2 regions of the Aquabacterium sp. J223 genome follow, and region 1 is predicted to be linked to the other one. Evidence: riboswitches for the same ligand, from Rfam matches in the RefSeq annotation. Region 1 holds a riboswitch; the other holds the start of a gene.
The links. Region 1 has a riboswitch for S-adenosylhomocysteine ahead of ahcY (adenosylhomocysteinase). Riboswitches for the same ligand answer to the same signal wherever they lie in the genome.
Positions count from the first base shown of each region.

Region 2: it holds a riboswitch for S-adenosylhomocysteine, as region 1 does, so the genes downstream of both, metH (methionine synthase) here and ahcY (adenosylhomocysteinase) in region 1, are expected to answer to the same signal.

Region 1 covers NZ_CP088297.1:809,929-825,481, reverse strand. The annotation lists gene LRS07_RS04005 (class I SAM-dependent rRNA methyltransferase) at 1-250, opposite strand, end outside; gene LRS07_RS04000 (tyrosine recombinase XerC) at 271-1,221, opposite strand; gene LRS07_RS03995 (DUF484 family protein) at 1,229-1,918, opposite strand; gene dapF (diaminopimelate epimerase) at 1,934-2,791, opposite strand; gene LRS07_RS03985 (lysophospholipid acyltransferase family protein) at 2,802-3,740, opposite strand; gene LRS07_RS03980 (lysophospholipid acyltransferase family protein) at 3,737-4,618, opposite strand; gene metK (methionine adenosyltransferase) at 4,830-6,014, shown strand; gene LRS07_RS03970 (P-loop NTPase family protein) at 6,069-6,749, opposite strand; S-adenosyl-L-homocysteine riboswitch at 6,887-6,961, shown strand; gene ahcY (adenosylhomocysteinase) at 7,056-8,489, shown strand; gene LRS07_RS03960 (TlyA family RNA methyltransferase) at 8,497-9,255, shown strand; gene metF (methylenetetrahydrofolate reductase [NAD(P)H]) at 9,270-10,106, shown strand; gene LRS07_RS03950 (5-formyltetrahydrofolate cyclo-ligase) at 10,113-10,745, opposite strand; gene LRS07_RS03945 (TfoX/Sxy family protein) at 10,782-11,195, shown strand; gene LRS07_RS03940 (DUF2917 domain-containing protein) at 11,119-11,484, opposite strand; gene LRS07_RS03935 (LysR substrate-binding domain-containing protein) at 11,594-12,556, shown strand; gene LRS07_RS03930 (lytic transglycosylase domain-containing protein) at 12,691-14,745, shown strand; gene LRS07_RS03925 (glutathione S-transferase) at 14,756-15,421, shown strand; partial or broken gene LRS07_RS03920 (multifunctional CCA addition/repair protein) at 15,527-15,553, shown strand, end outside.
Region 2 covers NZ_CP088297.1:618,644-634,196, forward strand. The annotation lists gene LRS07_RS02945 (transcriptional regulator) at 1-438, opposite strand, end outside; gene LRS07_RS02950 (class I SAM-dependent methyltransferase) at 550-1,404, shown strand; gene LRS07_RS02955 (hypothetical protein) at 1,430-1,552, shown strand; gene LRS07_RS02960 (DUF3455 domain-containing protein) at 1,591-3,096, shown strand; gene LRS07_RS02965 (PqiC family protein) at 3,101-3,697, opposite strand; gene LRS07_RS21945 (PqiB family protein) at 3,694-5,406, opposite strand; gene LRS07_RS02980 (paraquat-inducible protein A) at 5,403-6,749, opposite strand; gene LRS07_RS02985 (homocysteine S-methyltransferase family protein) at 6,854-7,921, shown strand; gene LRS07_RS02990 (hypothetical protein) at 7,946-8,416, opposite strand; S-adenosyl-L-homocysteine riboswitch at 8,502-8,605, shown strand; gene metH (methionine synthase) at 8,669-11,419, shown strand; gene LRS07_RS03000 (DUF1800 domain-containing protein) at 12,024-13,364, shown strand; gene LRS07_RS03005 (DUF1501 domain-containing protein) at 13,373-14,857, shown strand; gene LRS07_RS03010 (glycine zipper 2TM domain-containing protein) at 14,998-15,553, shown strand, end outside.

The DNA.
Region 1 (15,553 bases):
GCGCGGCGGCCAGCCGGCGCTCGAAGAAGGCGGCGTCGATGCGCTCGCCTTCGTCGAAGCTCCACGCCCGCACGCGGATCTGCGAGCTGGGGCTGAACGCGCCCCAGGCGAGGAAGGCACCGTCGTGGGCCTCCACCCGCACCGTCTCGCCGGCGTCGCCGCCGCCCTTCTGGATGCTGCCCTGGAAGACCCAGGGATGGCGGCGCTGCAGCGAGCGCTCCTTGCCCTCGCGAAGCCGGATCGATTTCATCCGGCCATTGTCATCGTCGGCTACTTCTTCTTCGCCCGCGGGTGCGCCGCGTCGTACACCTGCGCCAGGTGCTGGAAGTCGAGCCGGGTGTAGACCTGCGTGGTGCGGATGCTGGCGTGGCCCAGCAGCTCCTGCACCGCGCGCAGGTCGCCGCTGGACTGCAGCAGGTGCGAGGCGAAGCTGTGGCGCAGCATGTGCGGGTGCACCGGCACCGGCAGTCCGGCCTGCTGGCCGATGGCGCGCAGCCGGGTGCGCACCTGGCTGGTCGACAACCGGGTGCCGTGCCGGGTGACGAACAGCGCCGGTTCGTCCGGCCGGGCCAGCTCGCCGCGGCAGGCCAGCCAGGCCCGCACCGCCGCCAGCGCCGGCGGCCCCAGCGGCACGCTGCGCCGCTTGCGGCCCTTGCCCAGCACGTGGGCGGTGGCGTCGTCGAGGTCGATCCAGCCGGCACCGGCCCGGTCGTTGGGCCGCAGGTCGAGCCCGACCAGCTCCGCCACCCGCAGGCCACCGCCGTAGAGCAGCTCGACCAGGCAACCGTCGCGCGCCGACAGCGCCGGGTGCAGCGCGTCGGGCACCTGCTCGGCCAGCGCCACCGCCTGGTCCACCGACAGCGCCTTGGGCAGCGGCCGGCCGGCCTTCGGCGCGCGCACGCCCTGCACCGGGTTCTGCGCCAGCGCCGGCTCGCCCAGCGTTCGCCCGTGACGGCCCCACCAGGCGTAGAAGCCGCGCCAGGCCGACAGCAGCAGCGCCAGGCTGCGCGGGCCGAGCCCGCCGGCATGGGCCTCGGCCATCCAGCGCCGCACGTGGTGCGGCTGCACGTCGGCCAAGGCGAGGGGCAGCGCCTCGGCCGCCGACTGCAGGCGGGCCAGCGCATCGGCGTAGGCCGTCAGCGTGCGGTCGGCCAGCCGCTTCTCGTGGCGCAGGTGGTCGAGGTAGCGCAGCACGCGCGGCTCGCTGGGCGTGCCGGCCATGGCGCGCTCAGGCCGCGGGCGGTGGCAGAAGCCGCGACAGCCCGGCGGCCGCGATCTCGCCGATGCGCATCAGGAACTCGGTGCCCATGTCGGCGCTGTAGCGCGTGGGGTCGGGCGAGCCCAGCACCAGCAGGCCGACCGCGTCCTCGCTGCTGCCGTGGCGCAGCGGCACCATGGCCAGCGAGGCCACCGTGGCCGCGTCGTCGAGCCAGGTCGCCGCCTCGAAGCCGGCGTTGGGGCCGCAGTAGGGCATGGTGAGGCTGGAGGCGAAGCTCTTGACGTCGTCGCTGGCGCCGACCGCCCAGGCGGCGTCGGCATGCAGGGGCGCCACCCGCCACAGCTTGAGCGCCGCCTGCGGGATGAGGAACTGGTGCTTCAGCTGGCCCACCAGCACCTCCGGCAGTTGCGCCGCGTCGGTGGTCAGCAGCAGCGACCGCGTCCAGCGGTGCAGCCGGTCCGCGATGGCCACGTTCTCCTGGCCGTTGCGGATCATCTCGACGATCTTGAACTCCAGGCCCTTGATCTTGTCGCGCAGCATTTCCATCTGCCGCTCCTGCAGCGAGACGGCCCGCTGCCCATGCGGGCTGGTCAGCTGCACCGAGGCCAGCAGCTCGGCATGGCGCTCGAAGAACCCCGGCGTGTTGGCCAGGTAGTTGGCGATGTCGTGCTCCGTGATGCCTCGCACGTCAGCAGTCATGTTGGCCCTTCGTGTTCACAGCTCGATCTCTCCTTCAAAGACGGTGACGGCCGGCCCGGTCATCAGCACCGGCGAGTGCCCGCCCGCCCATTCGATGCGCACCGCACCGCCGCGGGTCTCGACCTCGACCGCGGCGTCCAGCCAGCCCAGGCGGATGCCCGCCACCACCGCCGCGCAGGCGCCGGTGCCGCAGGCCAGCGTCTCGCCGGCGCCGCGTTCATAGACGCGCAGCTTGACGTGGCCGGGGTCGACCACCTGCAGGAAGCCCGCGTTGACGCGCTTGGCGAAGCGCTCGTGGCCTTCGATCTGCGGGCCTTCCAGCCCCACGGGGGCATGGGCCACGTCCTCGACCCGGCGCACCGCGTGGGGGTTGCCCATGGACAGCACCGCCACCTCGACCGCGTCGCCGTCGGCCAGGGCCAGCGGCCACAGCTCGAAGCCGTTGACGGTGCGCGGCGTGAGGCCGGACGCATCGAACGGCAGGTCGGCATGGGCGAAGCGGGGCGGCCCCATGTCCACCGTCACCCGGCCGTCGTCCTGCAGGTGCAGGTCGAGCCGGGCGTTGACGGTCTCGACCCGCACCCGGCGCTTGTCGGTCAGGCCGTGCTCGTGCACGTAGCGCACGAAGCAGCGCGCGCCGTTGCCGCAGTGCTCCACCTCGTCGCCGTCGATGCCGTTGAAGATGCGGTAGCGGAAGTCCACCCCCGGCGTTTGGCTCGGCTCGACGAACAGGATCTGGTCGGCGCCGACGCCGAAGCGGCGGTCGGCCAGGCGGCGCAACTGCTCGTTCGACAGCGACAGCGGACCGCGGGTGGCGTCGAGCACGACGAAGTCGTTGCCCGCGCCGTGCATCTTGGTGAAGCGCAGCTTCATGGTCCGCGGATTATCCGCCCGGGACCTCGTACAACGACGGCTGGCCTGGCGGCCGCGTCTTGAAGCGCTTGTGCACCCACAGGTACTGCGCCGGGTTGGCGCGCACCTCGTCCTCGATCCAGCGGTTCATGCGCGCCGCGTCGGCCACCGGGTCGTCGGTGGGGAAGTCGGCCCACGGCTCGCCGAAGCGCACCGTCCAGCCGGCGCCCTGCGGGTGCTCGGCCCCGCGCATGCGCACCACCACCGGCTGCACCGCCATGCCCAGCGCGCGGGCCATGCGCGAGGGCGCCAGCAGGGTGGCCGCCGGCACGCCGAAGAAGGGCACGAAGGCGGCGTCGCGCTCGCCGAAGTCCATGTCCGGCAGGTTGAGGAAGAGGTGGCCGTCGCGGATGGCGCGCATCAGCGGCCGCGCGGTCTCCCGGCGCGAGAACAGGATGCCGCCGTTGAAGCGCAGCCGGCCGCGGCGGATCGCCTCGTCGAAGACCTCGTTGCTCTGGGTCTGGTACATCGAGACCACCGGGCGGCGCTGGCCCAGCTGGCTGGCGGTGCCGGCCGCCTCCAGCCCGACGAAGTGCGGCACCAGCCACATCACCGGCTGCTGCGGATGGCGCTCGGCGAAGCCGATGTCGCCTTCGATGACCAGGTGGCGCTGCAGCCGCCCGGCACTGGCGAACCACAGCAGGCCGCGTTCGAGCAGGCTGCGCGCCAGCCATCGGAAATGGGCGCGGGCGATGGCCTCGCGCTCGGCCTCGGGCAGGTCCGGCAGGCAGAGCTGCAGGTTGCGCAGCGCCACCCGCCGCCGGGCGCCGGCCAGGCGGTAGAGCAGGCGGCCGACCCCGCGGGCCAGCGCGTCCTGCAGGCCGAACGGCAGCCAGTGCAGGCACCACAGCCCCACGATCACCACCTGCGCGGGCCAGCGGCGCAGTGCCCTCGCCACTGTCGACGTCATGCCACCGACCCGAAGATGCCGGGCAGGCCCCGCGGGTGCTTGTAGCGGTCGTAGCCCCAGAGGTACTGGCCCGGGCATTGCGCAATCACCCGCTCCATCTCGCGGTTGATGGCGCTGGCCGCGGCCAGTTCGTCGTCGGCGACCCGGTCCAGCGGTTCCGCCGGCGCCGACACGTGCAGCACGTGGCCGCGGCCACGCGGCAGCCGCTCGCACCACATCAGCACCACCGCGGCGCCGGTCTGCCGCACCAGGCGGTGCGCCAGCGTCATGGTGTAGGCCGGGTGGCCGAAGAAGGGCGCCCAGACGCCCAGGCCCTCGGGCGGCACCTGGTCGGGCAGCAGGCCGACGGTCTCGCCGGCGCGCAGGGCCTTCAGCATCTGCCGCACCCCTGCCAGCGACGCCGGTGCGGCCTTCATGCCCGGCCGCTCGCGGCCCCGGCGCTGCAGGTCGCGCAGCCAGTCCTGCCGCGCCGGTCGGTACAGCACCGTGGCCGGCGCCAGGTGGCCGAAGCGCTCGGCATAGGCCTGGGCACAGACCTCGAAGGACCCCATGTGCGGCGTCAGCACCAGCAGGCCGCGGCCGGCCGCCAGGCCCTGCTCGATCAGCGCCTCGCCATGCCAGCGGCAGCCGCCGGCCAGGCGCGCGTCGTCGTGCGGGCGCAGCCACAGCCAGGGCAGTTCGGCCAGCATGCGGCCGGCTTCGGAAATCGCCTGTCGGCGCTGCGCCGGCGTGACGCCGCCGCGGCGGGCGTTCTCGGCGAGCAGGCGGCGGTAGCCGGGCGAGGCCCACCACGCGCACCAGCCGAGGAAACCGCCGAGGGCGTGCAGGAACGGCAGCCGGCGGCGGGCCAGCCAGCGGGCGATGGACAACTGCGGCAACGGGCTTCCTATAATCTGCGGCAGTCGCCGAGTTAACTGAACAACTTGCGGGGCGACTCGAGCGGCCGGTGTGACAACCGGTCCCAAGGCGTGCAGCGATGCGGGCCTTGCAAGTACCGCTAAAGCGTTCGCCGCTTCCCGGGCAGTGCAGTCGCCTCCGGGGCCTCGGCGACGCGAGGCTCCCTCAACTGCAACCCAGGAGTTTAAGGAAGTGGCGAACGACTATCTCTTCACCTCGGAGTCGGTCTCCGAAGGCCATCCCGACAAGGTCGCCGACCAGATCTCGGACGCGATCCTCGACGCGATCTTCCAGCAGGACCCGCGCAGCCGCGTCGCCGCCGAGACGCTGACCAACACCGGCCTGGTCGTGCTGGCGGGCGAGATCACGACCAACGCGCACGTCGACTACATCCAGGTCGCGCGCGACACGATCAAGCGCATCGGCTACGACAACACCGAGTACGGCATCGACTACAAGGGCTGCGCGGTGCTGGTGGCCTACGACAAGCAGTCGAACGACATCGCGCAGGGCGTGGACCACGCCAGCGACGACCACCTGAACACCGGGGCCGGCGACCAGGGCCTGATGTTCGGCTACGCCTGCGACGAGACGCCCGAGCTGATGCCGGCGCCGATCTACTACGCGCACCGGCTGGTCGAGCGCCAGGCGCAGCTGCGCAAGGACGGCCGCCTGCCCTTCCTGCGGCCGGACGCGAAGAGCCAGGTGACGATGCGCTACGTCGACGGCAAGCCGCACTCGATCGACACCGTGGTGCTGTCCACCCAGCACAGCCCCGACCAGAGCGAGACCGCGACCAAGCTCAAGCCCAGCTTCTACGAGGCGGTGATCGAGGAGATCATCAAGCCGGTGCTGCCCAAGGAATGGCTGAAGGAGACGAAGTACCTGGTCAACCCGACCGGCCGCTTCGTCATCGGCGGCCCGCAGGGCGACTGCGGCCTGACCGGCCGCAAGATCATCGTCGACACCTACGGCGGCGCCTGCCCGCACGGCGGCGGCGCGTTCTCCGGCAAGGACCCGAGCAAGGTGGACCGCTCGGCCGCCTACGCCGCGCGCTACGTGGCCAAGAACGTGGTCAAGGCCGGCCTCGCCCGGCAGTGCCAGGTGCAGGTCGCCTACGCCATCGGCGTCGCCCGGCCGATGAACGTCACCGTCTACACCGAGGGCACCGGCGTCATCCCCGACGAGAAGATCGCCGCCCTGGTGCAGGAGCACTTCGACCTGCGGCCCAAGGGCATCATCCAGATGCTCGACCTGCTGCGGCCGATCTACACCAGGACCGCCGCCTACGGCCACTTCGGCCGCGAGGAGCCGGAGTTCTCGTGGGAGAAGACGGACCGGGCCGAGTCGCTGCGCCACGCGGCAGGCCTGAAGTAGCCGCACCGCGCCTGCCATGGACAAGGGCCGCCGCGTGCGGCCCTTTGTCATGGCTCAGACGCCCAGCGCGTCCAGCGCCTCGCCGCTGCGGTGCAGCCACAGCTTCAGCCGCTGGCGGTCGAGCAGGCCGAGGGCGCCCGGCTGCAGCGCGGCCCAGAAGCTGGCACCCTGGCCGTCGACCTTCTGCAGCAGCGCATCGGGCAGCTTGCGCAGGCGGAGGGTGCGGGCCCCGGCGGCCTCGGCACGCGCGAGCAGGCCGCTGTCGGTCAGCTGCTCGAAGCCGTCGCCGCGCACTTCGTTCAGCACCACGACCAGCGGCAGGCCGGCGTTCGGCCCGTCCAGCCAGCGCTGCAGCGGCGGCAGCGAGTCGCGCCCGCTGTCCAGCACGTGCCAGACGGTGATGCCGGCGCCGACCTCGGCCGCCACTTCGGCGACGCCGGCGTCGTGGAACCAGCGGTCGAGCGAGGCCTGCGTCTGTGCGGCCAGGTCGACCACCACGTTCAGGTCCGGGTCGGCCGCGGCGGCCTCCAGCACCCGGTCCAGGCTGTCGTGGCCGTCCAGCGGCGCGGGTTCGGCGTAGTCGGCGTAATAGCGCAGCAGCGAGCCGTGCGAGCGGTCGGTGTCGAAGCAGCGCAGCGGCTTGGCGCGGTCGATCAGGTGCTGGGCCAGCAGGCGGGCGAACAGCGACTTGCCGACGCCGCCTTTCTCGCCGCCGACGAAATGGAGGTGACTCATGGGAGGAGGGCCGGCCGTGGCCGGCCGTGCGGGGGAAGGAGGGAAGGGCGAACCGCCAAGCAAGATTCACGCAGCGGGCGCGCATCATCCCCCAGCGGCGGACCCGGCCATGCCCGCCGCTGCTAGGATGCGCACCCAGTTCCGAGGAGCGTTGCAAGGTCGCCCCCCGACCCCAGGCTCGGAACGCTTGCATGCAACGGCGCTCACCCGCATCGTCTCGTCGTGGGTGAGTGGCGGCCGCCAGGCGGCCTTCGACTGTCTCTCCCTCGGCAGGCGGCGGGTTCCCAGATCCACGGAGCCACCTTCATGAACGCTGTCCTCAAGCCGCTGCACGACACGCAGTACGCCATCGCCGACCTGTCGCTCGCCGACTGGGGCCGCAAGGAATTGACCATCGCCGAGACCGAGATGCCGGCGCTGATGGCCATCCGCAAGGAATACGCCGCCAGCCAGCCGCTGAAGGGCGCGCGCATCACCGGCTCCCTGCACATGACCATCCAGACCGGCGTGCTGGTCGAGACCCTGCAGGCGCTGGGCGCCGAGGTGCGCTGGGCGTCGTGCAACATCTTCTCGACGCAGGACCACGCCGCCGCCGCGCTGGTGGCCGCCGGCACCCCGGTGTTCGCCTACAAGGGCGAATCGCTGAAGGACTACTGGGACTACACCCACCGCATCTTCGAGTTCGGGCCCAAGGGCTCGAAGGCCGAAGGCCCGAACATGATCCTCGACGACGGCGGCGACGCGACGCTGCTGATGCACCTGGGCAAGAAGGCCGAGACCGACCCGTCGGTGATCGCCAACCCGGGCAGCGAGGAAGAGCGCGAGCTGTTTGCCTCCATCAAGGCCAAGCTGGCCGAGGACGGCACCTGGTACAGCCGCAAGAGCGCGCAGATCCTCGGCGTGACCGAGGAGACGACCACCGGCGTGCACCGCCTGAAGGAGATGAGCGCCAAGGGCACGCTGATGTTCCGCGCCATCAACGTCAACGACTCCGTCACCAAGAGCAAGTTCGACAACCTCTACGGCTGCCGCGAGTCGCTGGTCGACGGCATCAAGCGCGCCACCGACGTGATGATCGCCGGCAAGATCGCCGTGGTGGCCGGCTACGGCGACGTGGGCAAGGGCTCGGCGCAGGCGCTGCGCGCGCTGTCCGCCCAGGTCTGGGTGACCGAGATCGACCCCATCAACGCGCTGCAGGCGGCGATGGAAGGCTACCGCGTGGTGACGATGGAGTGGGCCGCCGACAAGGCCGACATCTTCGTGACCACCACCGGCAACAAGGACGTCATCACCCACGACCACATGAAGGCGATGAAGCACAACGCCATCGTGTGCAACATCGGCCACTTCGACAACGAGATCCAGGTCGCCGCGCTGGAGCAGTACCAGTGGGAGGAGATCAAGCCGCAGGTGGACCATGTGATCTTCCCGGACGGCAAGCGCATCATCCTGCTGGCCAAGGGCCGCCTGGTGAACCTGGGCTGCGGCACCGGCCACCCGAGCTACGTGATGAGCAGCTCCTTCGCCAACCAGACGCTGGCGCAGATCGAGCTCTTCACCAAGCCCGACGCCTACCAGGTTGGCGAGGTCTACGTGCTGCCCAAGCTGCTGGACGAGAAGGTCGCGCGGCTGCAGCTGACGACGCTGAACGCGCAGCTCACCGAGCTGACGCCCGAGCAGGCGGCCTACATCGGCGTGAGCCCGCAGGGCCCGTTCAAGCCCGACAGCTACCGGTACTGATCCGGCGATGCGCGCCGACCAGCTGCTGGTGCACAGGGCCCTGGTGCCCACCCGGTCGGCGGCGCAGCGGCTGATCGAGCGTGGCGCCGTGCGGTGGCGGGGCCCCAAGGGCTGGGCCGTCGTCGGCAAGGCCGGGCTGGACGTGCCGGAGGACGGCGAGGTCGAGATCACCGACGACGCGGAGCTGCGCTTCGTGTCGCGCGGCGGGCTCAAGCTCGAAGGGGCGCTGAAGCGCTGCGGCCTCGACGTCGCCGGCTTCACCTGCCTCGACCTCGGGCAGAGCACCGGCGGCTTCACCGACGCGCTGCTGCAGGCCGGCGCGGCGAAGGTGGTCGGCATCGACGTGGGCCACGGCCAGCTGCACCCGAGGCTCGCCGCCGACGCGCGCGTCGAGCCCCACGAAGGCCTGAACGCGCGCGACGTGCGCGGCAGCGGCTTCGCCGCCGCACACGCGGAGCACAGCTTCGACCTCGTCACCGGCGACCTGTCGTTCATCACCTCCACGCACGTGCTGCCGACGATGGTGGCCTACCTGAAGCCGGGCGGCCACCTGCTGCTGCTGGTCAAGCCGCAGTTCGAGCTGCAGCCGGCGCAGATCGGCAAGGGCGGCATCGTGAGGGACCCCGCCCACTTCGCGGAGGTGGAGACCCGCCTCTGGCAGGCCTGCAAGGGCTTAAGCCTCCACGTGCAGCAGTACTTCCGCAGCCCGATCCAGGGCGGCAACGGCAACACCGAGTTCTTCGTGTGGGCGCGCCAGCCCGCGTGAACGGCACCGCATCCATGACCATGACCCCGCTTCCGATCAGCCTGGAGTTCTTCCCGCCCAAGACGCCCGAAGGCGTCATCAAGCTGGCCGGGGTGCGCGAGCAGCTCTACGCGCTGAAGCCGCAGTTCTGCTCGGTGACCTACGGCGCGGGCGGCTCCACGCAGGACGGCACGCTGGCCGCGGTGCGCGCCATCCTCGCCGAGGGCCGCGAGGCGGCGCCGCACTTCTCCTGCATCGGCGCCGAGCGGGCCTCGGTGCGCGCGACGCTGGCGCAGTTCCGGGCCGACGGCATCCGCCGCATCGTCGCCCTGCGCGGCGACCTGCCCTCGGGCTACGGCGGGTTCGGCGAGTTCCGCTACGCCAGCGACCTGGTGGCCTTCATCCGCGCGGAGACCGGCGACCACTTTCACGTGGAAGTCGCGGCCTACCCGGAGATGCACCCCCAGGCGCGCAGCCCGCGCGACGACCTGGCCGCATACCTCGCCAAGGTGAAGGCGGGTGCCAGCTCGTCGATCACGCAGATGTTCTTCAACTCGGACGCCTACTTCCGCTTCGTCGACGAGGCGCACGCGCTGGGCGCCGACATCCCGGTGGTGCCGGGCATCATGCCCATCACCAACGCCAGCAACATCATCCGCTTCGCCGACGCCTGCGGCGCCGAGATCCCGCGCTGGATGCGGCTGCGGCTGCAGGGCTTCGGCGATGACGTGGAGTCGATCAAGGCCTTCGGCCTGGACGTCATCACCGACCTGTGCGACCAGCTGCGCACCGCCGGCGTGCCGGGGCTGCACTTCTACACGATGAACCAGTCCGGTCCGGTGCTGGAGATCTGTCGGCGGCTGGGGTTGTAGCCCGCGTCAGCGGGTCGCCGGTGGCGGCGCGTCGCGCTCCCACACGCAGCCGTCCTCCGTCAGCATCGCGTCCAGCGGCACGTCGTGCGGCTCCGGCTGCAGCCAGGGCAGCCAGCCGTGGCCATAGCCCACGCCGACGGTGAAGGGCTTGGGCTGCAGCGTGGCCAGCGTGCGGTCGTAGAAGCCGCCGCCGTAACCCAGTCGCACGCCGTGGGGCCCGAAGCCCACGCAGGGCACCAGCAGCAGCTGCGGCTCGAAGGCCTCGGTGTCCTTGGGCTTGGGGATGCCGTAGGCGTCGTCCTCCATCGGACAGCCGGGGTACCAGACGTGGAAGCGCAGCCGCCTGGTGTCGCGGTCGATCACCGGCAGGCCCATGCGGCGCTTCGGGTCGGCCTCGCTCCAGCGGTACAGCGCGGGCAGCGCGTCGAACTCGCCCTTGATCGGCCAGTAGGCGCCGATGGTGGTCTCCTGCCGTCCGACCAGCCACACGCGCAGGCTGCGCTGCAGGTTCACCGCGCGCTCGTGGCGGTCCACCATGGCCTGGCGCTCCGCCTGCAGTTGCTTGCGCAGCAGCTTCTTGTCCTGGTTGAGCGTGAAGGGCAGGCCCGGGACGCCGGGAGGCGGTGACGGCGTGTTCATGGCCCGGGATTGTGCCGGGCCTGGCAGACTGGCCCCATGGCCGCGCCGCCCTTCGTCGAGCACTGCATCGAGCTGATGTCCACCGCCGGCGCGGTGCGGGCCAAGCGGATGTTCAGCGGCCACGGCCTGTACCTGGACGGCGTGTTCGTCGCGCTCATCGTCGGCGAGGTGCTGTACCTCAGGACCACCGACACCACGCGTCCCGCCTTCGAGGCGGCCGGCTGCCGACCCTTCGCCTTCACCAAGGCCGGCCGCACCATGGAGACGAGCTACTGGTCGGCCCCGGCCGAGGCGCTGGAGTCCCCGCCGGCGCTGCAGCCGTGGCTGGCGATGGCGCTGCAGGCGGCGCTGGCCGCCCGCAGCGCCACGCCGGTCAGGCGGCCCCGGTCGGCAGCGCGCCGCGCGGCAGGCGCCGGCGCCACCACGCCCGCACGCGGCAAGCGATCCTGAACCAGCCCGGCGCCGGCTGCGGCAGCGGCGCCAGCAGCAGCTCGAAGGCCGCCTCGGGCCAGCCTTCGACCACCGCCGACGCGCCGGCCGGCAGCGTCCAGCGCTCGCCGGCGGCCAGCCAGTGGTCGCCCACCGCGCCCGGCGGGTCGGCGGTCAGCCACAGCCGGCCGCTGACCACCCGCAGGCAGGTCGGCTGGCGCTGCGCCGGAATGCGCCGCGCCCGGCCGGCGGCCAGGACCCAGGCGGGCGCCGTCGATCCTTGAGCATCGGTCATCAATCGGCGGGCCATGGCAGACTCCTTCGATCTGCGGCAATCCCGAAGCGGGCTGCCAGGACGATCGATTCTCGTCAGCGGCGGCCGGCTGTCCAATGAGGTCGAGCGCCTTCACTCATTCCCGATGCGCATCAATCCACTGCGCTCCCGACCGTTGGCCATCGGCCCGTTGCGCGCCTTCGAGGCGGTCGCGCGGCTGTCCAGCTTCCGCGCCGCGGGGGACGAGCTGTTCCTCACGCAGTCGGCCATCAGCCGACAGATCCGCGCGCTGGAGGACGAACTCGGCGCGCCGCTGTTCAACCGCGGCACCCGGCATGTGGAGCTGACGGCGGCCGGCCACACCCTGCTGCGTGCGCTGGCCCCGCTGCTGGCGCGGCTGGACGGCACGGTGCGCCAGATCCGCAGCGCCCGCGCCCGCCAGCGGGTGAGCCTGAGCACGCTGGCCTCCTTCGCCTCGCTGTGGCTGCTGCCGCGGCTGCAGGACTTCCAGCGCCGGCACCTGGACATCGACATCCGCATCTCGGCCAGCGACAACCTGGTCGACCTGGACGACGCGGAGCTGGACCTGGTCATCCGCCACTGCCGCGACGGCACCGCACCGGCCGGCGCCCGCAAGCTCTTCGGCGAGGTGGTGACGCCGGCCATCGGCACCGCGCTGCAGGCGCTGGCCGCGCGCGGCGAGGCGCCGCCGCTGTTGCAGCCCGACGACCTGGCCGGCCACACCCTGCTGGAGGAGGACGACCACCACCCGGCGTCGGCCTTCCTCAGCTGGCGGCACTGGCTGCAGCAGCACGGCCTGCCCGGGCTGGAGCCGGCGCGCTGGCTGTACCTCAACTTCACCTACCAGCAGGTGCAAGCCGCACTGGCCGGCCAGGGGGTGACGCTGGCCCGGGTCGGCCTGGTGGCCGACGCCCTGCAACGCGGCGAACTCGTCGAGCCCTTCGGGCCCGGCATGCGGGTGCCCGTGCCCTGGGCCTACTGGGTGGCGCCGACCACCGAAGGCGCCCACCGGCCCGAGGTGCAGCGCTTCGTCGACTGGGTCTGCGAGCAGGCGGCGCAGACGCGGCTGGCCACCGGCGAGGCCTGACCACGGCGCCCTCCGGCGCGCACGATGTCGCGCGCCGACACCACACGGTGCCCGCGATGCCGACCCCGCCGATGCGCCTGCGCTAAATTGCCCTGCGTCACGCCCTGAAACCGTCCGCCGCCCGCCGCCGCCGAATGCGCCCTGCTGTCCTCCCGCTGTTGTCCGGCCTGGCCGCGGCGTTGCTGTCCCTGGCCTGTGCCCTCGCGCCCCTGCCGGCGTCGGCGCAGGCCACGCCCTTCCCCGCCCCACCCGGCACCACGGTGCGCGACCCGCTGGTGCAGGAGGCGCGCGAGGCCTGGGGCCGCCGCGACCGCGTGCGGCTGTCGGCGCTGAAGGCCGCCGCGCTGGCGATGAACCACCCGCTGGCGTCGTGGGTGGACTACTGGGAGATCACCCCGCGGCTGGGCGAGGTGGGCGTGCCCGAGGTCGAGGCCTTCTACGCCCGCTGGCCCGGCAGCTACGTCGAGGACCGGCTGCGCAACGACTGGCTGCTCGAACTGGGCCGTCGCCGCGACTGGCCGGCGCTGGCGCGCGACTTCCCGCGCTTTCGCATGAACGACGACCGCCAGGTCACCTGCTACTGGCTGATCACCGAGCACCTGGCCGGGCGCAACGTGCGCAACGAAGCGATGGCCGCGTGGCTGGCGCAGCGCGAGGGCGACGACGGCTGCGCGCTGATGGCCGCCACGCTGCACCAGGCCGGCGTGCTGCGCGACGACGACGTCTGGCGCGGCCTGCGCCAGGCGGTGGAGCTCAACCGCCGCGGCTGGGCGATGAAGGCGGCGCCGCTGCTCGGCTCGCCGGCCACTGGCGCGATGGCCGAGGTGCTGGACCAGCCGCAGCGCTGGCTGAGGCGCGGGCCGCGCATGGGCCGGGCCTACGACGAGCTGGGCGCGCTGGCGCTGATCCGCGTCGCCGGCGGCGACCCGGCCGCCGCCGCCGCGGCGATGGAGGAGCGCTGGGAGCGGTCGATGCCGCACGCGCTGGCCGGCGACGTCTGGGCGCAGATCGCCAAGCAGTCGGCCTGGCGCCTGCTGCCGGAGGCGCTGCCGCAGTACCAGCGCGCGGTGGCCACCAAGCTCAAGGGCCGGCGAGACACGCTGGACTGGGGCGACGACCTGCTCGGCTGGTACGCCCGCGCCGCACTGCGCAACGGCCGCGGTGCCGAGCGCTGGACCGCGGTGCAGCAGGCCATCGACGCAATGAGCCCCACCGAACAGCGCGACCCCACCTGGGCCTACTGGAAGGCGCGCGCCCTGCGGGCGCTGGCCAAGCCCGGGCCGGACGGCGACGCCCAGCGCGCCGAGGCCCAGGCCGCGCTGCAGGCCGTCGCCTCGCCGCTGCACTTCTACGGCCAGCTCGCCGCCGAGGACCTGGGCCAGCCGCTGGCCCTGCCGCCGAAGCCGGCGCCGGTCACCGCCGCCGAACGCGAGGCGGCGCGCAGCACCGCCGGCCTGCAACGCGCGCTGCAGCTGATCGCGCTCGGCCTGCGCAGCGAGGGCGTGCGCGAATGGAACTTCATGCTGCGCGGCCTCGACGACCGCCAGCTGCTGGCCGCCGCGCAGTGGGCCTGCGAGCGCGAGGTCTGGGACCGCTGCATCAACTCCAGCGACCGCACCCGCGCCGAGGTCGACCTCGACCAGCGCTACCCCATGCCCTTCCGGCAGGACGTGATCGCGCAGTCGCGCGAGACCGGCATCGACCCCGCCTACGTCTACGGCCTGATCCGGCAGGAGTCGCGCTTCATCCTCGACGCGCGTTCGCACGTCGGCGCCTCCGGGCTGATGCAGGTGATGCCGGCCACCGCGCGCTGGACGGCCAGGAAGCTGGGCCTGGCCTTCACGCCGGACATGATCACCGACCGCGAGATGAACCTGCGCATCGGCACCGGCTACCTGAAGCTGGTGCTGGAGGACTTCGGCGGCTCGCAGGCGCTGGCGGCCGCGGCCTACAACGCCGGCCCCAGCCGGCCGCGCCGCTGGCGCGAGGGCCCGGTGCTGGAACCGGCGATGTGGGCAGAGAACATCCCGTTCAACGAGACGCGCGACTACGTCAAGAAGGTGCTGGCCAACGCCGCGATCTACTCGGCGCTGATCAAGGGCGAGGCGCTGGCGCTCAAGGGCCGGCTGGGCAGCGCCATCGGTCCGCGCGAGGGGCCGCCCAACCCGCTGGATGCCGAACTGCCCTGAAGGGGGTGCCATGAAACTGTTCGTCGGCGACCGCAACCTGTCCTCCTGGTCGATGCGCCCCTGGGTGCTGATGCGCGCCCTGGGCCTGGCCTTCGACACCGAAGAACTGCGCATCACGCCCGGCCTGTCGGAGGCCGACAGGGCGCGGCTGCGCGCCCTCGGCGGGCCGGCGCGGGTGCCGGTGCTGGTGCTGGACGACGGCGCGGTGGCCTGGGACAGCCTGGCCATCGTCGAGACGCTGGCCGAGTGCTTTGCCGACCGCGGTGTCTGGCCGGCCGACGCCCGCGCCCGCGCGCAGGCCCGCAGCCTGTGCGCCGAGATGCACAGCGGCTTCGCCGCGCTGCGCGGCCACTGCCCGATGAACATCGCGGCCACGCTGCCCGAGATGGGCGAATGCGTCTGGGCCGCCAACCCCGCGGTGCGCGAGGACCTGCAGCGCATCGACGAGGCCTGGCGCACGGCGCTGCAGGCCCACGGGGGGCCCTTCCTGTTCGGCGACCGCTTCGGCGCGGCGGACGCCTACTTCGCGCCGGTGGTGTCGCGCGTGCGCAGCTACCGGCTGCCGCTGAGCAGGCCGGCCGCCGCCTACGCCGAGCGGCTGTGGTCCACGCCCGCGGTGCAGGACTGGGTGCAGGCGGCCATCGCCTCGGTGCAGCGACCGGTCGACGAGGGCTGACCATGGCCGCGCCGGCGCACTGGCGGGCCGAGCGCCGGGCCGCTCCCAAGCCGGCCCGCATCCCCGCGGGGATCGGCCGACGTACCCGTCGGGCGAGGGGCGGGCATGAAACGGTACGTCGTCGGCGGCGCG
Region 2 (15,553 bases), 190 kb from region 1:
GTCCAGGCCTTCGAGGAACTCGCCGCCGGCCAGCAGCCCGGCCAGCGCTTCCAGGCCGTCGGCGCTGGTGGTGGCGATGCCCTGCTGCACCGCCCGCTGCACCTGCACGGCGTCCACGGCGCCCTCGGCGAGGTCGACGGCCACGCTGTCGCCGGTGGTGACGACACAAGGCCGTGAGGGCGCGTCGAGCAGGCCGCGCAGCTTGCTCAGGGTCCAGCGCAGTTCGCCGCGCGGATCGCTGGGCAGGTCCCACAGCAGTTCGCAGAGGCGGCTGCGGCTGACGCCATGGCCCGCCAGGGCCAGGTAGGCGAGCAGCGCGCGCACCTTGCGCGAGGGCGGCAAGGCCACCGCCTGCCCGTCGCGGCGCAGCGCCGGCGGGCCGAACAGGCGCAGCGTCAGCGCGGGCTCGCCGACCACGGTGCCCACGGCAGTTCCCACGCCGCGCCCCACGGCCGCACCCACTCCCGCCGCGCAGAGTGACCGTCGGTGCCGGCCAGCGACCCCGCGGCCCACCGTTCGACCCACCCCCACCCTGGAGCGCTGCCCACCATGACTTCATTGTCCGCCACCCTCCCGTCGCCGGCCAGCGCCGGCACCCCCGACTTCGCCGGCGTCAAGGCCCGCCAGAAGGCGGCCTGGTCCTCCGGCGACTACGCCGTCGTCGGCACCACGCTGCAGATCGTCGGCGAGTCGCTGTGCGAGGCCATCGACCTGCGCGCCGGCGAGCGCGTGCTCGACGTGGCCGCCGGCAACGGCAACGCCACGCTGGCGGCCGCCCGCCGCTGGTGCGAGGTCTGCTCCACCGACTACGTGCCGGCGCTGCTCGAACGCGGCCGCGAGCGCGCCGCGGCCGAGCGCCTGCACGCCATCGACTTCCGCGAGGCCGATGCGGAGGCGCTGCCCTTCGCCGACGGCACCTTCGACGTGGTGCTGTCGACCTTCGGCTGCATGTTCGCGCCCAACCCGCGCCGCGTCGCCGCCGAGCTGCTGCGCGTGGTGCGCCCGGGCGGTCGCATCGGGCTGGCCAACTGGACGCCCGAGGGCTTCATCGGCCAGATGTTCAGGACCATCGGCCGCCACGTCGCGCCGCCCGCCGGCGTCGAGTCCCCGGCGCTGTGGGGCCAGCGCGGCCGCATCGCCGAGCTGTTCGAGGCGCAGGCCGCGCGGATCGTCGCCGAGACGCGGGTCTTCACCTTCCGCTACCGCTCGCCGGAGCACTTTCTCGAGGTCTTCCGCGGCTATTACGGCCCGGTGCTGAAGGCCTTCGCGGCGCTCGATGCGGCCGGTGGCCAGCAGGCGCTGGCGGCCGACCTGCTGGCCCTCGTCGAGCGCTTCAACCGCGCCGACGACGGCACGGTGGTCGTGCCCAGCGACTACCTCGAGATCGTCGTCACCCGCGCCTGACGGCCGGGCACGCCAGGAGACCCTCATGTCCCGCTCCTTCGCATTCACCGCCGGCCGCATCGCGCTGGCCCTCTTCGGCCTGGCCGCCGGCACCACCCCTGGGCCGCCGATGCGGTCACCGACTGGCATGCCAAGGCCGGCGAGCTGATCGCCGAGGCACGGCTCGGCCCCCCACCGGCCTACCGCGTGCTGGCCCTCGTGCAGACCGCCGTGCACGAGGCGGTGACGGCGTTGCCGGCCCGGCCTGCCGACGACACCGCCGCCGCCGCCGCGGTGGCCGCGGCCAACCGCGCCGGCCTGACGCGCCTGCTGCCGCCGACGCAGGCGGCGGCCATCCACGCCGCCTACCAGGCCGCGCTGGCCAAGCTGCCCGACGGTCCGGCCAAGGCGGCGGGTGTGGCCGCCGGCGAACAGGCCGCCGCCCGCGTGCTGGCCTGGCGTGCCGACGACGGCGCGGCCACGCCCGAGCGCTACCGGCCGCATGCGGCGCCGGGGGCCTACGTGCCCACCGCCGGCGTGGCCGCCGCGCAGTGGCCGCAGCGCCAGCCCTGGCTGATGACCGGCGCCGCGCAGTTCCGCCCGGGCCCGCCGCCGGCGCTGACGAGCGCCCAGTGGGCACGCGACTTCAACGAGGTGAAAGCGCTCGGCGCCAGGGCCAGCCGCCAGCGCACGCCCGAGCAGACCGAGGCCGCGCGCTTCTGGGAGTACTCGCTGCCGCCGGTCTACCACGGCGTGCTGCGCGCGGTGGCGCAGGGGCCCGGCCGCAGCCTGGCGCAGAACGCCCGCTTCTTCGCCGCCGCCGGCCAGGCGATGGACGATGCGCTGATCGCGGTGTTCGACGCCAAGTACCACTTCGGCTTCTGGCGGCCGGTGACCGCCATCCGCAACGGCGACCAGGACGGCCATCCCGGCACCGAGGCCGAGGCCGGCTGGGTGCCGCTGATCGACAACCCGCTGCACCCCGAGTACCCCAGCGCCCACAGCGTGCTGGCCGGTGCCCTCAGCGCGCTGGTGCGGGCCGAGGTCGGTGCCGGCGAGATGCCCGAGCTGTCCACCACCAGCCCGAGCGCGCCCGGCGTGACGCGCCGCTGGCGCACGCCGGAGGCCTTTGCGCAGGAGGTGTCGGACGCTCGCATCTGGGAGGGCGTGCACTTCCGCCAGGCCACCGAGGTCGGGCTGGCCATGGGCCGGCAGGTCGGCGCGCTGGCCGCCGCCCGCGTCGCCCGTCCGCCGTCGCCCGAGCAGCTGGTGCGCGACGAACCGGCCGTGCCCGCGGCCCTGGCGCCGCGGGGCCCGCACCGGCTGGTCGAGCGGCTGGCCGCCCGCGGCGTGCAGGTCTACGAATGCCGCGCCGACGGCTGGGCCTTCGTCGGTCCGCAGGCCGAGCTGCTGGACGCGCGTGGCGCCCCCGACGGCCGGCACTACGAGGGACCGCATTGGGAAGCCGCCGACGGCAGCCGCATCGTCGGCACGGTGCAGGCGCGCAGCGAGGCGCCACGGGCCGACGCCATCCCCTGGCTGCTGCTGTCGGCGCGGTCGGTGGGCGGCGATGGCCGCTTCGCGGCGGTGACGCAGGTGCTGCGGGTCAACACCGAGGGCGGCAACGCGCCCCGCCGCGCCTGTGACGCCGGTTCGGCGGGCGCGACGGAGCGGGTGCCCTACACCGCGGACTACCTGCTCTACGCGTCGTAGCGCCCTAGGTCGCCGGGCAGCGTGGGGCCTCGCTGCCCGGCGGGCGCTGCAGCACACCGGCCACGTCCGCCGCCAGCCGCTGCCAGGCGCGCCGGTGCGCCTCGGCCAGTCCCTCGTAGCCGCCGGGCGCCGCCTCGCGGCTGCGGCGCAGGCACTGCAGCGCCGGCGTGCCCTCGGCGCCGCGCAGCGTCCACACCACCTCCTGCAGCGCGGGGCCGCCGAGCGTGGACTCGAAACGCAGCAACTCGACCACCAGCCGCGGCGCGGCGGCATCGCCGCCGGCCCGCACGCCCTGCAGCGCCAGGCCGGCGACCAGGGCGGCACGCAGCTCGTCGGGCAGCGGGGCGGTCCAGCGCTGCTGCTCCAGCTGGTGCAGCGTGCCCTGGCCGTCGCGCACCCGCCATTCGGCACCGTCCTGGCCGGGCGGCACGGCGACGCGCTCGACCTGCACCGACAGCGACGGCACCGGGCCGGCCGCGGCGCCGGCTGGCGCCGGCGGCCGCAGGCTGTGCAGCCGCACGGCCGGGGTGCCGGCGCAGCCGGCGAGGGCGACGAGCAGAGCGCCGAGCAGGGCGACGGTGCACGGGCGGAGCGGTCTCATCGGGCGTTCTCCTGGGCGGCCGGCGCCAGCACCGGGTCGGCCGGCGCACCGCGCAGCAGCGACTGCGGGTGGCGCTGCAGGTAGTCGGCGAGCTGGCGCAGCGCGCGGGCGCTGCGCTGGAACTCCTCCAGCGTGGCCTGCAGCCCGCCGCCGGCGGCGCCGGGGCCGACCTGGCGCTCGAGGCCCTGCAGCGTGCGGTCGGCCGAGCGCAGCGTGGCCTGCACGCCGCCGAGCGCGGCCTTGGCCTCGGGGCCCAGCTCGCGCATCACCCCGTCGGCGGTGTCCAGCGCCCGGCGCAGGCTGGCGAGGGCTTCGCGCGCCTCGGGCGTGAGCGACTTCAGCGTGCCGTCGGCGGTCTGCAGCGTGGACTGCAGGCTCTCGCCGATGAGGTCGAAGCGCACCGAGCCCAGCCGCCGCACGATCTGCATCAGCTGCGGCTGCAGCTCGCTGAAGGCGCCCGGCACGGTGGGCAGCTCGGGCACCGCGGCATTGGTGTCGAAGCGCACCGGCGTCGGCCGCTGCGGATAGTCCAGCGCGATGTAGGCCTGGCCGGTGAGCAGGTTGCCGGTGCGCAGCTCGGCGCGCAGGCCGTCGTCGACCAGCCGCTTCAGCGCCTGTCGTGCATCGGCCGGCGCCAGCAGCGGCAGGCCGACGCGCAACGGGAAGAGGTCGGCCTCGGCCTCGACGTGGAAGTGGCGGGTCTTCGGGTCCTGGCGCAGTCGCACCTGTTCGACCCGACCCACCTCCACCCCCAGGACCTCGACCGGTGCCCCCACCGCCAGGCCGCGGGCGTTCTGCCGGAAGACCATGCGCACCCGCTGCGCCGGGCCGTCCGGTGGCGCCACGGCGGTCTCGCGGTCGCGGAAGAGGCGGAAGCGGCTGCCTTCGGCGGCCGGCTCGCCCTTGGTGTCGCCGACGTTGGAGAAGGCCACCCCGCCGGCCAGCACCGAGGTCAGCGACTGGGTGTTCACCGTCAGCCCGTTGGCGTTGAGCGCGAGGTCAACGCCGCTGGCGTTCCAGAAGCGGCTGTGCTGCGTCACCAGCCGCTCGTGCGGCGACTCGACGAACAGCCGCACCGACAGCGTGTCGTTTTCCGCGTCCAGCTCCCAGCCCACCACCCGGCCGACGCGGGTGCGCCGGTAGTACACCGGCGAGCCGATGTCCAGCGAGCCGAGGTTGGTGGCGCTGAGCACGAAGCTGCGGCCGGGCTCGTTGCGCAGCACGAAGGGCGGGTTCTCCAGGCCGACGAACTCGCGCTGGGCCTGTTCCGACACGCCGGCATCGACGCCGATGTAGGCGCCGCTGACCAGCGTGCTGAGGCCGGTCAGCCCGGTGGCGCCGATGCGCGGTCGCACCACCCAGAAGCGGCTGTCCTCGACCGCCATGGCGGCGGCGCTGCGGTCCAGGCGCACGGTGGCGCGCACGGTCTGGCGGTCGGCCGACAGCTGCACCTTCGTCACCTGGCCCACCGGCACTTCCTTGTAGCGGACCTGGGTGCGGCCCGCCTCCAGGCCCTCGGCGGTGCGGAAGTCGATGACGATCTCCGGCCCCACCTGCAGCCGCGACTGCACCACGAGGCCGATGCCGACCGCCACCGCGATCAGCGGCACCAGCCAGACCATCGACAGCCGCAGCCGGCTGCGCGGCTGCACCGCGGGCAGCGGCGGCTGGCCCGGCGCGTCGGAAGGGGATGGGTCTTGGTCGTTCATGCCGTGTCGTTGGGGTGGCGAGCGGGCGGCCGGCGCCAGATGAGCTGCGGGTCGAAGGCCTCGGCGGCCAGCATGGTCAGCACCACCACCGCGCCGAAGGCCAGCAGGCCGGGCTGCGGGCTGATGCGCGCCAGCGCGCCGAACTGCAGCATGGCGGCCAGCAGCACGACGACGAAGACGTCGAGCATCGACCAGTGGCCCACCGCCTCGACCATGCGGTAGAGCCGGCTGCGCTGGCGCGGCGAGCCGGTCGAGCCGCGCTGCGCGCTCCAGGCCAGGTGGGCCAGCACCGCCATCTTCAGCAGCGGCACGGCGATGCTGGCGACGAAGACGATGATGGCCAGGTCGAAGGCGCCGGCGATCCACAGCTCGACGATGCCGCCGAGGATGGTGTGGCCGCCGCCGCCGGTGAGCGCCTGCTGGCTGTGCATCACCGGCAGCAGGTTGGCCGGCAGGTAGGCCACCGCCGCCGCCAGCAGCAGCGCCCAGGTGCGTTGCAGGCTGGCCTGCGGGTCGCGCACCAGCGGGCCGTCGCAGCGCGGGCAGCGTGCCGAACCGGCGACCCCGGCCATGCCCGCGGGCCACAGCGAGACCAGGCCGCAATGCCGGCAGCCCAGGGCCTTGCCGTGGGCCGGGCTTGGCGGCGCGGGTCGCGCACGGCGCGCCATGTCGCTGGCAGCGTCCCACAAACGGTGGACCCCGGCGCTGTCGAGGGCCGCCATCAGCAGCGCCAGCGCCCCGAAGGCGATCAGGCCCGGCTGCACCGTCAGCCGCGCCAGGTCGGCGATGCGCACCACCGACACCAGGGCGGCCAGCATCAGCACCTCGACCATGCTCCAGCGGCTGCTGAAGGCCAGCGCGCGCAGCAGCCGCGGGAAGGCGCGCAGGAAGGAGGCGGGTGCACGTCCGCTCACCAGCGGCAGCAGCACCGCCAGCCGCAGCAGCAGCACCGCCAGCGGAAACACGCTGCCGGCGGCCAGCGCCATCAACGCGGCCAGCCGCTCGCCACCGGCCCAGGTGGTGGCCACCGCCTGCGGAAAGCTGGCGTCGGTGACCATCCCGGCCAGGGCCAGCGTGCAGATCGGCTGCCACTGCGCGACGGCATACACCACCAGCGCCGCGATGTTCAGCGCCAGCACGCCCTGCAGCGACATGCGGTGGCCTCGGCCGACCAGGGCGCCGCAGCGTGCACAGCGCGCCTGCTGGCTGGCGTCCAGCGACGGCCGCCGCCACACCGCGCCGCAGTCGTGGCAGGCCACCCAGTCGGGGCAGGGCTGGCCGGCCCGTTCCGGGGTGGGCGGCCGATCGGGGTGCGCGGCGGCGGGGAGGGCGGCGTTCGGCAACGGTTGGGTGTGTTGAAAAGCTACCGGCGCGAAGCAACGGGTGTACCCGAGCATACGGCGCAGCCCCCCGATGAGCCGCCGTCGCTCTCTAGAATCCCCGGACCATGGACCGAGCCCCCGCCCCCACTGTCCGCTACACCCGCGCGCAGGCCCTGCCGGACCTGCTGCGCCGGCGCATCGTGATCATCGACGGCGCGATGGGCACGATGATCCAGCGCCACAAGCTCACGGAGGCCGACTACCGTGGCGAGCGCTTCGCGGACCATCCGCGCGACCTCAAGGGCAACAACGAGCTGCTGCAGTTCACCCGGCCCGACGTGCTGCGCGAGATCCACGCGGCCTACCTGGCCGCGGGGGCGGACATCATCGAGACCAACACCTTCGGCGCCACCTCGGTGGCGCAGGAGGACTATGGCCTGGCCGAGGTGGCGCGCGAGATGAACGTGGCCGCCGCCCGGCTGGCACGCGAGGCCTGCGACCGGTTCACCAGCGCGGACAAGCCCCGCTTCGTGGCCGGCGCGCTCGGCCCCACGCCGCGCACCGCCAGCATCAGCCCCGACGTCAACGACCCCGGCGCGCGCAACGTCGATTTCGACACCCTGCGCGCGGCCTACCACGAGCAGGCGAGCGGGCTGCTCGAAGGCGGCTGCGACGTCTTCCTCGTCGAGACCATCTTCGACACGCTGAACGCCAAGGCGGCCATCTTCGCGCTCGACGAGTTGATGGAAGAGACCGGCGAACGCCTGCCGGTGATCCTGTCCGGCACGGTGACCGATGCCTCCGGCCGCATCCTGTCGGGCCAGACGGTCAGCGCCTTCTGGCATTCGGTGCGACACGCCAAGCCGATCGCCGTCGGCCTGAACTGCGCGCTCGGCGCGGCGCTGATGCGGCCCTACCTGGAGGAGCTGGCCAAGGTGGCCGGCGACACCTGGATCAGCTGCTACCCCAACGCCGGCCTGCCCAACCCGATGAGCGAAACCGGCTTCGACGAGACGCCGGACGTGACCGGCGGCCTGATGGAGGACTTCGCGCGGCAGGGCCTGCTCAACATCGCCGGCGGCTGCTGCGGCACCACGCCCGAGCACATCGCCGAGATCGCGAAGCGCGTCAGCGCCTACCGCCCGCGCGGGCTGCACGACCCGCTCTTCGCATCGCTGGCCGAGGCGGCCTGACGCCCCGCGCCGGCGCCCTCGGCGTCACGGCGTGACGATGACCTGCACCACCTCCGTGGTGGTTGCACGCGGCGGCTTGAAGCGCACCAGCATCAGCCCGCCGGCCACCAGGTAGTCGCGCACCGCGGCGGCACGCTCGGTGGCCAGCGCCGGGTTGGGCCGGCCCGCGTCCGACGGTGCCAGCGTCTCCACCGACGCCGCCGCCCGCACCGCCGCGCTGGCGGCCAGCCGGTCCAGCACCGCCTGCAGCGGCCGCCGCACCACCACCGCGCCGCGGTCGAAGCAGTGGCCCAGCGGCACCTCGGTGCTCAATGCGCCGTGGGGCAGCAGCGTGAACACCACAGGCGTGCCACGGAACAGATCGGCCAGCCGGCGCTGCTCGGCGGCCAGCGAGGGCGGCGCGGCGGTGGATGCCCCTGGCGCTCCGCGGCCCGGACCCAGTGGCACGGACGAGCAGGCAGCCAGCACCGGCAGCAGCGGCAGCAGGCCGGTCAAGCGAAGGCGGTGTCGTGCGGCGGAAGGCGTCATGTCGCAGGGCGTGGCAATGGGCGTGCACGATGGTGGCGGATAAACTGGTTGCCTGCCCGAGGAGCGCTGCGACCGTCCGTGTGACGGCCAGGCTCGGGCGGGTTCGCCGGAGGGGAGGTTGCGCCGGTCGGACCGACGCAACGGCGCTCATCCCGGCCTGGATCCCAGGCCTGCGGATGGGCCGCAGGCCGGGGTCCGGCGCCGGCACCGACCCGTGCCATGACCACTGCCCCATCCCCTGCTTCCGCTTCCTCGGTGGCCGTGCCGCCGCTTCGCCTCGCCGGCCTGGAGCCGGTGTCCATCGGCGCCGGCACGCTGTTCGTCAACATCGGCGAGCGCACCAACGTCACCGGATCCAAAGCCTTCGCGCGGATGATCCTCAACGGCCAGTTCGAGGAGGCCCTGGCGGTGGCCCGCCAGCAGGTGGAGAACGGCGCGCAGGTCATCGACGTCAACATGGACGAGGCCATGCTGGACAGCAAGGCGGCCATGGTGCGCTTCCTCAACCTCATCGCCTCCGAGCCCGAGATCGCGCGCGTGCCGATCATGGTGGACAGCTCGAAGTGGGAGGTGATCGAGGCGGGACTCAAGTGCCTGCAGGGCAAGGGCATCGTCAACTCCATTTCGCTGAAGGAGGGCGAGGGCCCGTTCCGCCACCAGGCCAAGCTCATCAAGCGCTATGGCGCCGCGGCGGTGGTGATGGCCTTCGACGAAAAGGGCCAGGCCGACACCTACGAGCGCAAGGTCGAGATCTGCGAGCGCGCCTACCGCCTGCTGGTGGACGGCATCGGCTTCGCGCCCGAGGACATCATCTTCGACCCGAACATCTTCGCCATCGCCACCGGCATCGAGGAGCACGACAACTACGCGGTGGACTTCATCAACGCCACCCGCTGGATCAAGCAGAACCTGCCCGGCGCCAAGGTGTCGGGCGGGGTCAGCAACGTCAGCTTCAGCTTCCGCGGCAACGAGCCGGTGCGCGAGGCCATCCACACCGTGTTCCTCTACCACGCCATCCAGGCGGGCATGGACATGGGCATCGTCAACGCCGGCATGGTGGGCGTGTACGACGACCTCGACCCGGAGCTGCGGGAGCGGGTGGAGGACGTGGTGCTCAACCGCCGGCCCGATTCGGGCGAGCGCCTGATCGAGATCGCCGAGCGCGCCAAGGGCGCTGCCAAGGACGACAGCGTGCGACTGGCGTGGCGCGCGCTGCCGGTGGCCGAGCGGCTGTCCCATGCGCTGGTGCAGGGCATCACCGAGTTCATCGTGCAGGACACCGAGGAGGTCTGGCAACAGATCCGCGCCGACGGCGGCCGGCCGCTGCACGTCATCGAAGGCCCGCTGATGGCCGGCATGAACGTGGTCGGCGACCTGTTCGGCCAGGGCAAGATGTTCCTGCCGCAGGTGGTGAAGTCGGCGCGCGTGATGAAGCAGGCGGTGGCCCACCTGCTGCCCTACATCGAGGAGGAGAAGCGGCTGCTGGTGGCCGGCGGCGGCGACGCCAAGCCCAAGGGCAAGATCGTCATCGCCACCGTCAAGGGCGACGTGCACGACATCGGCAAGAACATCGTCACCGTCGTCCTCCAGTGCAACAACTTCGAGGTGGTGAACATGGGCGTGATGGTCCCCTGCCAGGAGATCCTCGCCAAAGCGAAGGTCGAGGGCGCGGACATCATCGGCCTGTCGGGCCTGATCACGCCCAGCCTGGAGGAGATGCAGTACGTCGCCAGCGAGATGCAGCGCGACGAGCACTTCCGCCTGAAGAAGATCCCGCTGCTGATCGGCGGCGCCACCACCAGCCGGGTGCACACCGCGGTGAAGATCGCGCCGCACTACGAAGGGCCGGTGGTCTACGTGCCGGATGCGTCGCGGTCGGTGGGCGTGTGCGCCGACCTGCTGAGCGAGGAGCGCGCCGCCCGCTTCATCGACGAGCTGAAGGCCGACTACGAGAAAGTGCGGCAGCTGCACGCCAACAAGAAGCAGACGCCGCTGGTCAGCCTGGCCGCCGCCCGCGCCAACAAGGCGGTGATGGACTGGTCGCACGACACGCCGCCGAAGCCGAAGTTCATCGGCCGCCGCGTCTTCCGCAACTACGACCTGGCGGAACTGGCGGCCTTCATCGACTGGGGTCCCTTCTTCCAGACCTGGGACCTGGCCGGGCCCTTCCCCGAGATCCTGCGCGACGACATCGTCGGCGACTCGGCGCAGCGGGTCTTCAGCGACGGCAAGCGCATGCTGCAGCGGCTGGTCGAGGGCCGCTGGCTGCAGGCCAACGGCGTGGTCGGCCTGTACCCGGCCAACACGGTGGACGACGACGTCATCGAGGTCTACGCCGACGACTCGCGCGAGGACGTGGTGCTGCGCTGGCAGCCCCTGCGGCTGCAGAGCGAGCGGCCGGTGATCGACGGCGTCAAGCGGCCGAACCGCTCGCTGGCCGACTTCATCGCGCCCAAGGGCGCGGCCGACGACTACATCGGGCTGTTCGCGGTGACCGCCGGCGTCGGCGTGGAGAAGAAGGAGCGCCAGTTCCTGGCCGACCACGACGACTACGCCGCCATCATGTTCAAGGCGCTGGCCGACCGGCTGGCCGAGGCCTTCGCAGAGCGCCTGCACCAGCGGGTGCGCACCGAGCTGTGGGGTTACGCCGCCGACGAGGCCTTGAGCGCCGAGGAGCTGATCGCCGAGAAGTACCGCGGCATCCGCCCCGCGCCGGGGTACCCGGCCTGCCCCGACCACAGCGTCAAGCGCGGCATGTTCGAGCTGCTGCAGGCCGAGGACATCGGCATGACGCTGACCGAGAGCCTGGCCATGATGCCGGCGGCCAGCGTTTCGGGCTTCTACCTCGCCCATCCGAAGGCGATGTACTTCAATGTCGGCCGCATCGGCGAGGACCAGCTCGCCGACTTCGCCGAGCGCCAGCGCCTGGCGCTGGACGACGCGCGGCGGCTGCTGGCGCCGCAGCTCTGACCTCCGGGCCGTGGGCCGGGCGCCGTTCGTCCGAGCGAGCGTTCAGCCGTGCGGCACTGATTTGCGTGCTTCCGTAAGCACTGTGTCGGCCGCGACTTAGTTGGCGGCCTTCGTGGCCGGGTCCTCCGAACAATCGCGCCGCGGCGTCCACCAGGGCGTCGCGATGCGAACACGGAGGGACCCGCCATGCCATCGACCGCCCCGAGCCCCCACGCCGCCCGCGGACGCCACCGCGGGTGGGCCGTCGTGCTGGTCGTTGCCCTGCTCACCGCCTGTGGCGGTGGCGGCGGTGGCGGCGACGATGCCGGCGGGGCGGACGGCACCGCGTCGGCGCTGTCGGTGCCCGGCTCGCGGCAGGAGGCGGTGCGCTTCCTCAACCAGGCGACCTTCGGCGCCACCGAGGCCGACCTCGACCGCGTGATGGCCGTCGGCTACGGCCGCTGGATCGACGAGCAGATGGCGCTGCCGCAGACGCTGCACCGCGGTTACTGGGACGCCGAGCACCTGGCCCTGAAGGCGGCCAACAGCGGCGCCGGCACGCGGGAGGTGCTCGACACCTTCTACCGCCAGGCGGTGCAGGGGGCCGGACCAGCTGCGACAGCGCGTGGCCTTTGCGCTGTCGCAGATCTTCGTGGTCTCGATGGTCGACGGCGGCGTCTCAGAGAACCCGCGCGGCGTGGCCGGCTACCTCGACATGCTGGGCGCCAACGCGTTCGGCCGCTACCGCGACCTGCTGGAGCAAGTGGCCCGCGCGCCGGTGATGGGCGTGTACCTGTCGCACATGAAGAACCAGAAGGAGAACGTGGCCACCGGCCGAATCCCGGACCAGAACTTCGCCCGCGAGGTGATGCAGTTGTTCAGCATCGGCCTGGTCGAGCTCAACCTCGACGGCAGCGCCCGTGGCGGAGCCACCTACAGCGGCGACGACGTGGCGGGCCTGTCGCGGGTGTTCACCGGCTGGAGCTGGGACGGGCCCGACACCGCCGACAGCCGCTTCTGGGGCTGGGACGGCGCCACGCGCGACCCCGACCGGGAGTGGAAGCCGATGCAGGGCTACAGCCAGTTCCACTCCATCTCGGAAAAGCGCTTCCTCGGCCAGGTGGTGCCCGCGCAGGGCCGGGCCGATCCGAACGCCAGCCTGACGCTGGCGCTGGACACCTTGGCCAACCATCCGAACGTCGGGCCGTTCATCGGCCGCCAGCTGATCCAGCGGCTGGTCACCAGCCACCCCAGCCCGGCCTACGTGGCCCGCGTCGCCGCCGCCTTCAACAACAACGGCAGCGGCGTGCGCGGCGACCTGAAGGCCGTGGTGCGCGCCGTGCTGCTGGACCCCGAGGCGCGTAGCACCGACGCCAACGCCGGCAAGCTGCGCGAGCCGGTGCTGCGGCTGACCGCGCTGCTGCGCGGCATGGGCGCGACGTCGGACAGCGGCAAGTGGCTGATCGGCACCACCGACGACGCCGGCACCCAGCTCGGCCAGACGCCGATGCGCAGCCCGTCGGTCTTCAACTTCTACCGGCCGGGCTACGTGCCGCCGGGCACGCTGTCCGGCGCGCTGGGCATGACGGTGCCCGAACTGCAGATCGCGCACGAGACCTCGGTGGCCGGTTATGCCAACTACCTGCGCGGCGGCATCCAGGGCGGCTTCGGCCAGCGCGGCACCAACCACCAGGCGCCGCGCAACGACGTGCAGATCCCGCTCGACGCCGAACTGGCGCTGGCCGACCAGCCGCAGGCGCTGGTCGACCGCGTCACCGCGCGCCTGCTGCCGGGCGGCGCCAACGACGCGCTGAAGGCCGAGATCCGCACGGCCGTCGAATCGGTGGCGCTGCCCGCGCTGCGCGCCGACGGCGGCAACCAGAACCAGGTCAACACCGCGAAGCGCAACCGCGCGCTGCTGGCGGTGTACCTGACGGCGGTGTCGCCGGAATTCCTGATCCAGTGAGGGGCGCCATGAGCTTCATCTCGAAATCCGCTTCCCGCCGCGAATTCCTGCGCCGCGCCGGCGCCCTGTCGACCCTGGGCATGGCGGCGACACCGCTGGCATTGAACCTGGCGGCGCTGGGCACGGCCAGCGCCCAGTCCGCCGGCAGCGACTACAAGGCCCTGGTGTGTCTGTTCCTCTACGGCGGCAACGACACCTACAACACCGTGCTGGCCACCGATGCGCCGTCCTGGGCCAACTACACGCAGGTGCGCAACCAGGCCCCGGACTCCATCGCGCTGCTGGCCCCCGGCACGCCGGAGAACACCGGTGCGGGCGCCGGATCGCCGGCACGGCTGGGCGGGGTGCTGGCGCTGAACCCGATCACGCCGCAGGGCCGGGGCATCGCGCTGCACCCGATGCTCACCGGCCCACGCGACCTCTTCGCCGCGGGCCGGCTGGCCATCGTCTCCAACGTCGGGCCGCTGCTGCGGCCGCTGACCAAGGCCGACTACCGCAACAGCGCGGTGCCCAAGCCGGCCAGCCTGTTCTCGCACAACGACCAGCAATCGACCTGGCAGACGCTGGCCGCCGAGGGCGCCACCGCCGGCTGGGGCGGGCGCATGGGCGACCTGCTGGCCGCCGGCAACGGCAACGCCCTCTTCACCAGCATCTCGGCCAGCGGCAACGCGGTGTGGCTGTCGGGGCAGAACGTGCTGCAGTACCAGGTGTCGACCAACGGCGCGATCCGCATCGGCGGCAACGGGGCGACGACGCTGTTCGGCTCCGGCCCGGCGCTGGAGTCGATGCGGCGCGTCATGCGCAACGCGCGCAGCGACTCGGTGCTGCTGCGCGACCACGCCACCGTGGTCGGCCGCTCGATCGACGCCGAGCAGGCCTTCGGTGCCGCGCTGCCGGCGGCCAACACCGCGCCCTACGGGCCGCTGGTGGCGCCGCTGAACAACAACGGCCTGGCACAGCAGCTTCAGGTGGTGGCACGCACCATCGCCGGCCGCACCGCGCTCGGCACGCGGCGCCAGGTGTTCTTCGTCAGCATGGGCGGCTTCGACACGCACGACAACCAGAACCGGCAGCACGCCGACCTGATGGCACGGCTGTCGCAGGCCCTGGTCTACTTCGACAACACGCTGGGCGCGATGGGCCTGCGCGACAGCGTCACCACCTTCACCGCCAGCGACTTCGGCCGCACCTTCACCAGCAACGGCGACGGCACCGACCACGGCTGGGGCGCCCACCACTTCGTCATGGGCGGCGCGGTGCGCGGCCGCGAGGTGTACGGCAACTTCCCGGCCTACGGCCTGCCCGACAGTCGCGGCGACTTCACCAGCCCGAACCAGATCGGCAACGGCTCGCTGCTGCCGGAGATCTCGGTCGAGCAGCTGGGCGCCACGCTCGGCCGCTGGTTCGGCGTCAGCGACGGCGGGCTGGCCGACATCTTCCCGCGGCTGACCGCGTTCGATGCGTCGCGCCGCAACCTCGGGTTCATGGCGTGAGGGCCGCGCACCATGGATGACACCTCGTTACCTTTGATGCGTTGTCCGGGGTCTCCGAGAACGCGTCTCGGGCGTTGAAGGAAGGGCAGGCCCGGTGCCTGCTCCTTCTCCACAACACGAACAAGCACGCCATGAACGCCATGAGCCCCACTGCCTCCACCGACGTTTCTCCGGCGGTCCGTCCCGCGGCCCGCGTACCGGTCGCGGGCCTCGTCGCCGGCGCCGTGCTGGTCGCTTCGTTGGGTGCCGCCGCCGGCTGGCTGATCAAGGGCGACCAGGCCCGCCGCGCGGCCGAGGGGCCGGTGGCCGCGCAGGGCGCGGCGACGCCGGCCCCGCAGGCCCCTTCGGCCCTCGTGGCCGAGCAGGCCGTCCCCACGCCCAGCCAGCGCACCGCACCCCGGACCGCGCCGGCGCCGCGGGCTCCGGTGGCGACCGCGGAACCGGCCGCCACGCCGCTGCCCACGCGCCCCGTGGCGGTGTGCGCCACCTGCGGCCGCGTCGAATCGGTCAACGCCGTGCAGCAGCAGGGCCAGGGCAGCGGGCTGGGCGCCGTCGCCGGTGGCGTGCTGGGTGGCGTGCTGGGCAACCAGGTCGGCAAGGGCAACGGCCGCACGGCGATGACCGTGCTCGGCGCGGTGGGCGGTGGTTATGCCGGCCACGAGATCGAGAAGCGCGTTCGCACGGACACCGTCTACC